Regions from separate parts of the Peribacillus frigoritolerans genome, predicted to be linked through region 2. Evidence: riboswitches for the same ligand, from Rfam matches in the RefSeq annotation. Region 2 holds a riboswitch; the other holds the start of a gene.
What was found. A riboswitch is a leader RNA that binds a small molecule or an ion and turns the genes downstream of it on or off. The one in region 2 is predicted to bind glycine.
Positions count from the first base shown of each region.

Region 1: another riboswitch for glycine. It lies ahead of ABOA58_RS03285 (amino acid permease); the one in region 2 lies ahead of gcvT (glycine cleavage system aminomethyltransferase GcvT).

Region 1 is NZ_CP158190.1:683,282-689,900, reverse strand. It holds gene bioA (adenosylmethionine--8-amino-7-oxononanoate transaminase) at 1-124, shown strand, start outside; gene ABOA58_RS03305 (hypothetical protein) at 504-716, shown strand; gene ABOA58_RS03300 (FAD-binding oxidoreductase) at 804-2,153, opposite strand; gene ABOA58_RS03295 (hypothetical protein) at 2,291-2,473, opposite strand; gene ABOA58_RS03290 (amino acid permease) at 2,539-3,927, opposite strand; glycine riboswitch at 4,431-4,509, shown strand; gene ABOA58_RS03285 (amino acid permease) at 4,718-6,058, shown strand; gene ABOA58_RS03280 (DUF3311 domain-containing protein) at 6,333-6,533, shown strand; gene ABOA58_RS03275 (sodium:solute symporter family protein) at 6,530-6,619, shown strand, end outside.
Region 2 is NZ_CP158190.1:3,685,613-3,692,231, forward strand. It holds gene gcvPB (aminomethyl-transferring glycine dehydrogenase subunit GcvPB) at 1-1,431, opposite strand, end outside; gene gcvPA (aminomethyl-transferring glycine dehydrogenase subunit GcvPA) at 1,424-2,770, opposite strand; gene gcvT (glycine cleavage system aminomethyltransferase GcvT) at 2,788-3,894, opposite strand; glycine riboswitch at 4,033-4,116, opposite strand; glycine riboswitch at 4,120-4,207, opposite strand; gene ABOA58_RS18040 (DEAD/DEAH box helicase) at 4,584-6,272, shown strand; gene ABOA58_RS18045 (YqhG family protein) at 6,250-6,619, shown strand, end outside.

The sequences.
Region 1 (6,619 bases), 2.6 Mb from region 2:
AGTCATCACGATGATGCCGATCCTTTCCATGTCAGAAAAGGAACTCGATTTCATGGTCGAAACCGCCTACCGTGCCATTAAGGAAGTCTCCATTCATAAAGGATTGATTCCAGCAGCTAACTGATATACAAAGAACCGGAAGAGCAGAGCTCATCCGGTTCCTTCTATACTTTGTAGGGACTTCGTGAAGAAAGATCACAGATATTACATTGTATTCAAGGAACGTAATACTATTTATGCTGAAAATTTAAGGATTCTAAAGTAAATAACCCTAATGATTCCTTTCTTTTTCTGCCCGTTTTTCAATCTTAAGGGTGTACCTTTTACACGAATTTGGATTGTCCATAAATTTTGCATCGTATTTAAATGGACTTTTTTGCTAATTTCATAATTTTTCCAATTTACCCATCCTGTCTACATCATATATTTTTCTCCTTATAAAAAAGAAAAGAAAGGTCATCCTAATGGAGTAATTCCAATAATGACATAAGGAGAGAAGCTACATGCCTCAACAACAAATTGATATCAATCAATTAAACCAAGCAAAAGCAAACGTTACCCTAACACAAACCTTACTTTCACAAGCAATTGAAAAATCTTCCTCTGATCCAACCTTGGCACAAGAAGCCATTAAACAAGCTGCTCAAGAAATCGCGCAAGCCCAGTCTTCCGTAAATCAGGTTTACAGTGCAGTACAAGCTCAGCAAGCGGAATGATTTTGGGAAAATGAAAATAAAACTGGCCTATCCCAATTGAGGAATAGGCCTTTTAATAACGAATGTTTTTGGTGCATCCAAGCTTTTTCAGACCCACTTCTTTAAAGGCGGTATACTTTGAGGGAATTTAAACGTATTGTACGGATCATATCTCGTTTTCACTTCCCGAAGCCGCTTGAAATTTTCTCCATAGTACGCAGTTGGCCAATCTTCGATGAGGATATCCGGCCAATTCACGTAGTCACCTGTAGTATATGGTGACAAAGCGCATTTAAGTTCTTTAATCCAATGGATGTTTTGCCGCTCTTCTTCTGGATTCGTCCATGTAGCCAGATACTCCTGGGCGATGATGGCATCCCGATAATAAAAAGCCGTTTCATTTGGGGCCACACGGCCAGCGGCCCCTCCTAAGGATTGGTGCCAAATGGCTGCATTTTCATTTGGAACGTTTTCCAAAAAATGCTTCATCGTCAAGATTGCTTGCCGTTGAAAAGGTTTTTCTATGAAAGACCCCGACCGCTTGCGATGGGCCGGTCGATTTCCACTTGGATCATTAAAGAATTGCACAGCATCAATGTACGGAACTTCCTTTATCATGATATTTGCTGGAGAACCTGCTCTCGTCAAAGGCTTTAGAAGCTGCTGCAACCTATATGATGGCCCAACAAATTCACCTTGAGCGATAATTTGGTTTACTTCCTTTGACTTGAATTCGATTTCTGAAGTTAAACACTCTTCAACTTGAGGGGCCCAATCCTGCCAGGCTTCAAACACCGCTTCAAAATCTTCCCATCCCCATGTGACGGAGAAAATCGATACCCTTGATACGGGGTGTACCCTGAAGGTAAGAGAAGTGACTATGCCAAAGTTTCCCCCTCCTCCCCCGCAGCATGCCCAAAATAAATCACTATTAATTTTCCTATTTGCTTTAATGAGTTTAGCGCCCCTCTTTCCGCACGCCCTTACCATTTCTATTTCAAGCAAATTGTCACAAGTAAGTCCAAAGCGTCTCGATAACATACCTATTCCACCGCCAAGCGTAAGGCCTACAAGACCAACACCGCTTTCGGTCCCAGCCGGAATCGTCGTGCCATACTTCCATAGCATATTATATACTTGACCTAAATCAGCTCCTGCTTCGATTTTTGCAATCATTTTTTCACGGTTGACCTTGATATTGTACATTTCACTTATATCAATGATTAGACCGCCATTCACTAATGAAAAATTTTCATAACTATGCCTGCCGCTCCTAACCCGGAAAGGTGTATGATTTTCCCGGGCCCACTTCAATGAATTCAACACATCATTGGAATTTTGACAAAACACAATGACCTTTGGGAATTTAGAAAAACTTAAGTTATTATTTATCCTGGCATGCTCATACTCAGCATCATTAGGTGTAACGACCCGCCCGGTAAGCTTTGTTCTTTCCAAAATATAACCCCTTCCTCGGGTAAGATGATGTTACATCCTATGAAAAAATCTGTCAGGAAGACACATTCCATAAGCGACCCACTGCTGGCATCCCTTGTTACGGGGGCTAATTAGCTTTACTCGTGAATTTCGCTGGTTTACTCGAGTTTCGCAGCTTTACTCGTGAATTTCGCTGGTTTACTCGTGAGTTTCGCCGTTTTACTCGTGAGTTTCACTTGTTTACTCGTGAGTTTCACTTGTTTACTCGTGAGTTTTGCCGTTTTACTCGTGAATTTCGCTGGTTTACTCGTGAATTCCGCTGATTTACTCGTGAATTCCAACAATTGATCACCAAAGACAAAAAAGCCCTTCTCGAATTAAGAGAAGGGCTTTCCAATTGAGTTGCTTATCCCGAAATTTCATCATCGGATTTAGCATCCAACGGTGTTCGTTTATCCATTTTCAGGATGTAATAACTTGCTACGACCAAGGCTAGGAAAACGATTCCGACAACCAAGGAAATCCTTGTACTAGGATTGATCCACATACCGACCAGCACCATCAGTAAAAAGGCTATTGTCGCATAGTTACTGAAAGGGGCCAACGGCATCTTGAACGGATGCTTCTCCATTTCAGCGGCATTTACCTTTCTGAATTTAAGCTCACTGATCAGTAAAACAAACCATGGAATCATCCCAGGTAATACACTCGCACTGTACACATAAAGGAATAATTGCGGCGGTGCAAGGTAATTCAGGATAACCCCGATGCCCAATCCTAAAAGTACAGCGATCGTACAATATGCCGGCACTCCATTTTTAGATACTTTAGCAAAGATTTTCGGAGCTTGGCCATTCAATGCCAGTGTGTAAAGCATACGCCCTGCACTGAAAATACCACTGTTGCATCCAGACATTGCCGCAGTGATTACGACAAAATTGATGATTCCTGCTGCTGCTGTGATACCTATTTTTGCAAAGGTTGAAACGAATGGGCTTCCTAAGTCATCCAGTTGATCCCAAGGGAAGACTGTCACGATGACGAATATGGCGCCAATATAGAAAATTAAAATGCGCCATATGATCGACTGGATCGCTTTTGTTACGGTCTTCGTTGGATCTTTCGCTTCTCCGGCTGTGATGCCGATAAGCTCAACGCCTTGATAGGATGCCACGACAAGGGAAAGCGCAAAGAAGAATCCTGTCCAGCCTCCCGTAAAGAAGCCGCCATTTTCCCAAAGATTCGATAATCCAATCGCATCCCCGCCATTCCCTATTCCAAAGAAGATAAGGCCAACGCCGGCAACGATCATCAATACAATCGTTATGATTTTTATAAGCGCAAACCAGAATTCAAATTCCCCGAAGGATTTGACGGAAATGAGGTTGGCCGCCCCCAAGATGATCATGGCGACCACACCTGGTATCCAGGCCGGTAACTCCGGGAACCAATATTGCATATACAACCCAACCGCGATGATTTCGGACATTCCGACGATTACCCATTGAAACCAATTGCTCCAAGCAGTCATATAACCTGCCAAAGGATGTATATAGCTGCTCGCAAAGGTTGCAAATGAACCTGTAGTCGGTTCTAAATAAAGCATCTCACCCATGGAACGCATGATGAAAAATATAAAAATACCTGCGATGGCATAAGCAAGCATTACAGAGGGCCCGGTCCATTTGATCGTGCTCGCCGATCCCATGAATAACCCGACACCGATGGTTCCGCCCAAAGCTATCATTTGAATGTGACGTGCTTCCAGCCCTCTCTTTAATTCCTTGTTCGACATGTTTAACTCCCCCAGATGCAATATCGGTAATGCTTTTCTATCCTTACCACGAACGACTCTCTATTAATTATTGCGATTAGAAATGCTCTATCGAAGAAAAAATATCAATAACACTTCAATTATGTTTTCTTATCTTATAATAGTAAATATTCTGTAAAAATACAATTGTATTTTTGAAATAAACAGTTGCCAAATATATCTTGGCAATTTCCCTAATCTAAAAATATCATTTCAAAAAAATGATGATCAATATTTCATAATAGTGATCATCCAAAAAATAAATTTTTCAAGTACCTTAATAAAAATTAAGATCACTATAAAACTGCAGATATTGCCTTTTTCACTTCAAAAAAACTTGTTGACCTACCGAAAAATAGATGATAGAATTCCAATATTATTTTATAAGCATAATGAATGATTCAGCAGTGGTAGATTATCACTGACGACATTTATTCACAACCGCATACAAGCAAGCGATGAATGCTATGGATGACACTATAGCAGGAGCAGCTTCTGGAGAGACTGTACAAGATGCAGCGCCGAAGGATTCACAATCTCAGGCAAAAGGACAGAAGAGTAACGAATGATAAAATTGTTATTCTGAACCCTTTAAGAGATTGGTATTATCCAATCTCTTTTTTTTATTGTCCATTTTGTGGTTGGACTAAAAACAACAGCTTTAAAACCAATGGGAAAGGCAAGCTGGACGAAAAAATCACGTCCCTCTCTCCAAGACCATGCAGGTAAACTCATTCACTACCAAGACTATAAAAAAACGGGGGCGTAGGAATTGGCTAAACAAGAATTAAAAAGAGATTTAAAAAATAGACATGTACAACTGATTGCAATAGGAGGAACCATTGGCACCGGATTATTTTTAGGTTCCGGAAAAGCCATACAATTGGCAGGTCCTTCTATTTTATTTTCCTATCTTATAATAGGGATTGCCTTGTTTTTTGTGATGAGGGCACTAGGTGAATTGCTCTTATCCAATGCAGGGTATGCATCATTCACTGAATTTGCAACCGAATATGTCGGTCCATGGGCCGGCTTCGTGACAGGCTGGACATATTGGTTCTGTTGGATTATGACCGCAATGGCCGATATCATAGCTGTCGGCGTCTATATACAATATTGGTTCGATATCCCTCAATGGATTCCGGCTCTAATATGCCTGGTCATTCTTTTAGGATTGAACCTATTGACCGTTAAGTTATTTGGTGAATTGGAATTCTGGTTTGCCATCATTAAAGTAATTACGATCATCGCCTTGATCATCGTGGGAATCATCCTTTTGATCATCGGCTTCAATACCAATACCGGAACGGTTTCCCTAACCAACCTATGGAATCATGGGGGCATGTTCCCCAATGGCATTTCCGGATTCCTGTTATCTTTACAACTGGTCGTCTTCTCATTTGTCGGTGTCGAATTGGTCGGGGTTTCCGCAGCAGAAACGGCAAACCCGAGAAAGAACATTCCATCTGCCATCAATAAAATCCCTGTCCGGATTTTACTTTTCTATGTTGGTGCACTATTCGTCATTCTCTGCGTCAACCCATGGACACAACTGGATGCCACGAGCAGCCCATTTGTAGAGGTCTTTGCGTTAATCGGCATTCCTGTCGCTGCAGGGATCATCAACTTCGTCGTTTTGACTTCCGCTGCTTCTGCATGCAACAGCGGTTTATTTTCAACGAGCCGAATACTTTATATGTTAAGCAGGAATGGCGAAGCCCCTGCTAAACTGGAAAAATTAAATAAACAGGCTGTTCCGGGCAATGCCTTATTAACATCCACAATCGTTGTATCAATAGGGGCATTATTAAGCAAGCTGATACCGGAACAGGCATTTACTGTCGTGACGACCATCAGTGCCATCTGTTTCATATGGGTATGGAGCATTATCTTGATCTCCCATATCAAATATTCGAAAACAAGGCCTGACCTAAGAGCCGAATCGACTTTCAAGGCTCCTTTTACACCCTTTGTCAATTACGCCATTTTAGGATTATTCCTGTTCATCCTTATTGTTATGCTATTCGCTGAAGCTACACGACTATCACTGCTCTTGACCCCAATCTGGTTCATACTCTTGGTGATACTATATAACTATCGAAAAAAAAGATAGCTAAAGGAAAAAAGCCTTGAACTCACTATGAATTCAAGGCTTTATCTGTCTTATGAACATATCAGGGTTCGGCTGTCTGCGCACAGTTGCTCAAATATATCAGGCAACTGCATTAAATTTTATATCAAAATAGTGTAAGCTAATATATATTATCGGACCTTTTCCGTCATGTATGAATTTTTCATTCCGGTTTGGTTCACCCATCCATCAGTGGCATTAAAGAATAAACCCCATTGGTGGGCGTTTCACTTTATTAAAACGGAGGGGTTTGTTTATGAAGATTATATATATTCTTACTCTAGTTCCTTTTATAGGCATACTAGGATTTCTGCCTTTTGTTAATAAAATAGAACCATATGTATTAGGGATGCCTTTCAATATGTTCTGGATGGCTATGTGGGTGGTCCTTACCTCTGCCATACTGGGCATCATGTATAAGCTGGATCCCAGGAATCGGGAAGGTGACCAGGAATGAATATTGCTCTCTTAATCATTTTAGCATTTTTACTTCTATCGATATTTTTAGGCATACGCTCTTCAAAAGGAAAAGATATGGACTTG
Region 2 (6,619 bases):
TCTTGCAGCAAGAGTTTCATCAAGCCGCTTTATAACGGTTGTATGCGGAGCTTCCTGGACGATTTCAGGAGTTTCTTCCGCTTCCTTGGCAATCTGGATCATCGCATCGATGAACGCATCCAGCGTTTCTTTTGACTCGGTTTCAGTCGGTTCTATCATCATTCCTTCTTCCACGTTCAACGGGAAGTAAATGGTTGGAGGATGATACCCGAAATCCAGCAATCTTTTAGCTATATCGAGAGTCCTTACCCCCAATTTCTTTTGCCGGCGTCCGCTTAATACGAATTCGTGCTTGCAATGACGATTATATGGCAGGTCAAAATAAGGTTCCAACCTGCGCATCATATAATTGGCATTGATGACAGCATTCTCGGTGACGGCTTTAAGGCCATCAGGCCCCATTGAACGAATGTACGTATATGCCCTCACGTTTATCCCGAAATTACCATAATAAGGTTTTACCCTACCAATCGATTGCGGACGATCATAATCAAGGACGAATTGCTCACCTTGCTTGACTATAAGAGGTTTAGGCAAGTAAGGAATCAAGTCGGACTTCACACCTACAGGACCAGAACCCGGACCGCCGCCGCCATGCGGGCCTGTGAATGTTTTATGGAGATTTAAGTGAACCACATCAAAGCCCATGTCACCCGGGCGTGCTTTTGATAGGACTGCATTCAGATTGGCTCCGTCATAATAAAGCTTCCCACCTGCATCATGGACAAGTTGTGCCATTTCCAAAATGTTTTCTTCAAACAATCCCAATGTATTAGGGTTCGTCAGCATCAAGGCCGCCGTATCAGGTCCGACAACACGCTTTAAATCTTCAAGGTCGACTAATCCATTTTCATCGGATTTCACTGTAATCGTTTCAAGTCCGGCAACAGTGGCAGAGGCAGGATTCGTACCGTGTGCAGAATCAGGTACAATCACTTTCGTCCGTTCTGTATCGCCATTCGCTTCGTGAAAAGCGCGAATCATCATTAACCCTGTCCACTCACCATGTGCACCTGCTGCAGGCTGTAATGTCACTTGGTCCATCCCGGTGATTTCCGTTAAGTGTTCCTGCAAATCAAATAAGAGTCCTAATGCTCCCTGAACGGTAGCCGGATCTTGATATGGATGGATATGGGCAAAGCCGTTGAAGCGTGCCACGTTTTCATTTATTTTCGGATTATATTTCATCGTGCATGAACCCAGCGGATAAAAACCCGAATCCACCCCATGATTCCGTTTGGAGAGTGCTGTATAGTGACGCATGATATCCAGTTCGGACACCTCAGGCAGTTCTGCCTCTTCTTCACGGATGTAGTCGGCAGGAAGAATTTCTTCGAGCGGAATAGTTGCAACATCCATTTCTGGCAGACTGTACCCGATTCGACCGGAAGTACTGATTTCAAAAATGAGTGATTGATCTTGATTATTCATGTTGATCCCCCAATTCCTGCGCAAGTGCATCAATTTCTTCTTTTGTTCTAAGTTCAGTTACCGCAACCAGCATATGGTCTTTCAGCTCAGGATAAACCGTCCCTAAATCAAAGCCACCGATCATCCCTTTTTCAAAAAGGTTTTTATTGATTTCTGAAAACGAAGCAGGCAGTTTAATGACAAATTCATTGAACGAAGGACCATCGAATATCACTTCCACCCCTTTTGCCATAATTGCTTTTTTCGCATAATGAGCTTTTTGAATATTTTGCACGGCCATTTCTTTGACACCCTTTTTCCCAAGCGCGGTCATTGCAACAGAAGCTGCCAACGCATTCAAAGCTTGATTGGAACAAATGTTGGATGTGGCTTTGTCACGGCGAATGTGCTGTTCACGAGCTTGAAGCGTCAGTACAAATCCCCGTTTACCATTTTCATCCACTGTTTGACCGACGAGTCGGCCCGGAACTTTCCGAACAAGTTTATTAGTAACGGCAAAATATCCACAATGAGGTCCACCGAATGCCGCTGGAATGCCGAATGGCTGAGCATCCCCCGTTACGATATCTGCACCAAGTGCACCAGGGGATGTCAATGCTCCCAATGCAAGCGGATTACTGGAAACGATAAACATCGACTTGACGCCATGAATGATTTCCTCCATTTCTTTCAATGGCTCGATGCGGCCAAAAAAGTTCGGATATTGCACGATCACTCCTGCAATGTCCTCATTCGCCAATTCCCTTAAAGCAGCTAAGTCCGTCACACCGTCTTTAAAAGGAATTTCGATCACTTCCACGCGTTGCCCTTTCGCATATGTCTTAACGACTTCTCTTGATTCAGGATGAACGGCTCCTGAAATGAGAATCTTTTTGCGTCGTGTCTGGCCTGAAGCAAGCATGGCTGCTTCAGCCAGCGCTGTACCGCCGTCATACATGGAGGAGTTAGCCACATCCATGCCCGTCAATTCACATATCATCGTTTGATATTCAAAGATGGCCTGAAGCTCCCCCTGTGAAATTTCAGGCTGATAGGGTGTATAAGCCGTGTAAAATTCAGAACGGGATAGAACATGATCGACGATGACCGGCGCGTAATGGTCATAGACACCCGCACCAAGGAAGGAAGCATAGTTTTTAAGGTCCGCATTCTTGGCAGCAAGCCTTGATAATTCTTTCATTAATGCAGGTTCAGATTTAGCAGGCTTGATATCGTATTCTCCTTGAAAACGAACGCTTTCAGGGATATCACTGAAAAGTTCTTCAGCAGTGGATACCCCTATCGCTTTCAGCATTTCTTGTTTATCTTGCTCTGTCATGGGTAAATAACGATGTTTCATCTAATGACCATTCCCCTCTATTTACGTGGTTTTTTATAAAAAGGTGTTTGTATTATAACGGCTTTCAAACGTTTGGAACGGATTTCCACTTCGACTTCCGCATCCAGCACCGAAAATTCCTTATCGATAAGTACCAAACCCACGTTTTTCTTCAACGTTGGTGATTGGGTACCGGTCGTGACCTCGCCAATGACTTTATCACCGCTGTAGACCTTATACCCATGACGTGGAATGCCACGGTCAATCATTTCAATTCCCACAAGCTTGCGGGAAGCTCCTTTCTCCTTTTGCTCAGCAAGAACGGCTTTCCCGAAAAAATCAACTTCCTTATCCACTTTTACTGCAAAACCAATCCCGGCTTCTATCGGGGTGATGTCCGCTGAAAGCTCCTGCCCATACAGCGGCAGTTTCGCTTCAAAACGCAGGGTATCACGAGCACCTAAACCAATCGGCTGAACCCCCTCTTCGTTTCCGGCATCCATAATCGCCTTCCAAAGGGCAGGACCATTTTCACTGTCACTATATATCTCAAAGCCATCCTCACCAGTGTACCCAGTACGGGATACCAGCGTGGAGATGCCGTTAATCATGACATTTTCCTTGAACTTGAAAAATCCTATTTCACTTAAGGCAGTATTTCCCGATAGTTTTTGTAATATCTTCTCTGCAGCTGGTCCTTGAAGTGCCAGCTGTGTATAGTCACTCGATACATTCGTAATTTGGACATCTTCCGTTAAATTAGCTTGCAGCCAATTGAAATCTTTTTCTGTATTCGCTGCATTGACCACGAGCAGATAGTCGTCCTCAGCCCTTTTATACACGATAAGATCATCGACCGTGCCTCCGTTTTCATAACACATGGCGGTATATTGGGCACCGCCCTGTTGCAGCTTTGATATATCATTGGTCAGCATCTTCTGTAAAAAGGAAAGGCTTCCGGGACCCTTAACATCGACTTCACCCATATGGGAAACATCGAATAACCCCGCTTTTGTTCGTACGGCTTCATGTTCGTCCTTTATACCCGAAAATTGGACAGGAAGTTCCCAGCCGCCAAAATCAATCGTTTTACCTCCGTATTCACGATAAACCTCAAATAGTGGTGTTCTTTTTAAATTGGTCAAAAAATGACCCCCTTCAGATTTTTTTTAATTAATTGGCTTCATTATCAAAAGCTTCTTGTCATTACGCATCAGATATTTCCTGATTCATGATGTGAAAAAAGCACAAAAAAGGACAGAGAAAGCCCGTTTGAGCTTTTTCTCTGTCCTGAAACCTGAAAGTTTACCTATGTAATAGGTTTTCCCCTTTGGTGGCCGTCCCAAAATGGGCGGCGCTCTCCAGAGTTGCGTCCAATAAGAGTTCTTTTGCCTGAGAGATTCACTGCTAAGTTTGCTCCTTCGGCGCTACATCCGTAGTCTCTCCCCTTATCTTCACCCGCATATAAATGGTCTACCAATGAAAGGAAGCGAATAAGCCACCAAGCATCGGTAAAACCCCTGAGCATCGTGGAATGCATTCTCTGCCAATTCTCCTGAAACTTCAGAAACCGTTTGATTGGTCTCCTTCAGTAATCTTGGATAAATTAGGAGCCTATAGCCCATACTAAGAAAACGCGAACTGCAAAATCGATGTACAAAGATTCTTTGTAGCGTTTGGAAATTGGAATTTTCTAAATATACTTATATCCTACCCTAAGAAACTTATCTCTGCAATATCTTTTGAAGAGAAATATTTTTCTTACTTCACATATGAAATGTTCGGGTTTTGACCTTTTATTAAGGAAATTATGATTTAAGAGGGAGTTATTTCTATGAAAATCAATATATCCTTTAATTCTGAATGGACTGACGAGTTTCTGCAAAAGATGGAAAATGACGGTCCATGGGGGAATTGGGAGCTTTATAAGCTGGCGGTTCAAATGGAGGAAAATCTTATCATCCCTGATTTTGAAGGTTTACAGGCGCCCAAGCACCTTCCGCAGTTAACCCCGCTTCCGCATCAATTGGAAGCAGCCAAGCAAGTGGTGGAAAAGATGAATGGAAAGGCCATTTTAGCTGATGAGGTAGGGCTCGGAAAAACAATTGAAGCTGGATTGATACTAAAAGAGTATATGATTAGGGGCCTTGTAAAAAAAGTTTTGATCCTTGTTCCGGCTTCCCTTGTCACACAATGGGCTTTTGAATTGAATACCAAGTTTCATATACCGGCAGTCGTTCAGAGAAAAAGTTATGTTTGGGACTCCTGTGATGTGGTCATTTCATCCATTGATACAGCCAAACGCGCTCCACATCGAGATATCATTTTCAAGCAGGAATACGACTTCATCATTATTGATGAAGCTCATAAACTTAAAAATAATAAGACAAAGAACTATGAATTCGTCCAAAATCTGAAAAAGAAATTTTGTTTACTCCTGACAGCCACTCCGATTCAAAATAAAGTCGAGGAAATTTTCCACCTCGTTTCGTTATTGAAACCGGGCCACTTGGGAAATGCCTCACTTTTTTCGGAAAAGTATAAAGGTAAAGGCCGGAACATAATTGAAGATGAACACCTAAAGGAACTTGTCAATACTGTCATGATTCGAAACCGGCGGGCCGATACTGGCATTGAATGGACAAAACGGCATGTGGAGACCATCACCATTGAATTTTCTCCAACGGAACAAGCATTGTACGATGCCGTTTCCAAATTCAAACCTATTTCGGATGGTTCTAAAGGAAGCGCATTTTCGGCTCTCACTCTCCAAAGGGAAGCATGCAGCAGCAGAGAGGCGGTCTTTTATACATTAAAGAATATGAAAGCTAAATATGATCAGCCTTCCCCTGACTTTTTGGCAAAGCTTGATGATTTATTTTCTAAAGTGAATGAAACGGTTCAGAACTCCAAGGCTGAAAAAGCTTTGGAACTGATCAAGAAAATTGATGATAAAGTCATTATCTTTACCGAATACCGGGCGACTCAGCTATATCTACAATGGTACCTACAGCAGAATGGAATTTCTTCAGTTCCTTTCCGAGGCGGTTTTAAGCGCGGAAAGAAAGACTGGATGCGAGAATTATTCCAAAAGAATATACAGGTATTAATTGCAACAGAAGCTGGCGGGGAAGGGATAAACCTTCAGTTTTGCCATCACTTGATTAATTTTGACCTGCCATGGAACCCGATGAGGCTCGAACAGAGAATTGGACGGATACACCGCCTTGGTCAGGAAGAAGATGTGATGATTTATAACTTTGCCACGAAAAATACAGTAGAAGAACATATTCTGAAGTTACTATATGAAAAAATAAATTTATTCGAGAAAGTAATCGGCGAATTGGATGATATTCTAACCAAACTGGATATTAACAACATTGAAGAATATTTGATTGATGTGGTCGGCGAATCCAAAACAGAGGGTGAAATGAAAATTAAGATGGATAATTTTTCATCGTTAATCCAATTCGCTCAATCAATGAAGGAAGGTGAGGTTCATGCAGCAACGGGAAATTCATGATTTTTTATTAACTTACTTTAAAGCCAACGATTGTGAAATACTGGATAATGCACCAACCCACCTTACAGTCCAATTGACGATTGATATGGATAAAGAATTAATGAACAGACCCTTTTATTGGCATTATCTAGAAAAAACAGGTGGCGTTCCGAACCCAGCACAGATGACTTTCATTACCGATCCAGAACAAGCTCCATCCGATTTAAAGGGAGAAATGATTCATTTTGGCTCCCCTCGCCTTCACCAGATTATTCAATCTACCAAAAAGCTGGCAGGGTATACTAGACTTTTTGAGGATACCCCTCCAACAAAAGGGGGAAATAATCCTTTGTTTCCTTGGCTGACCC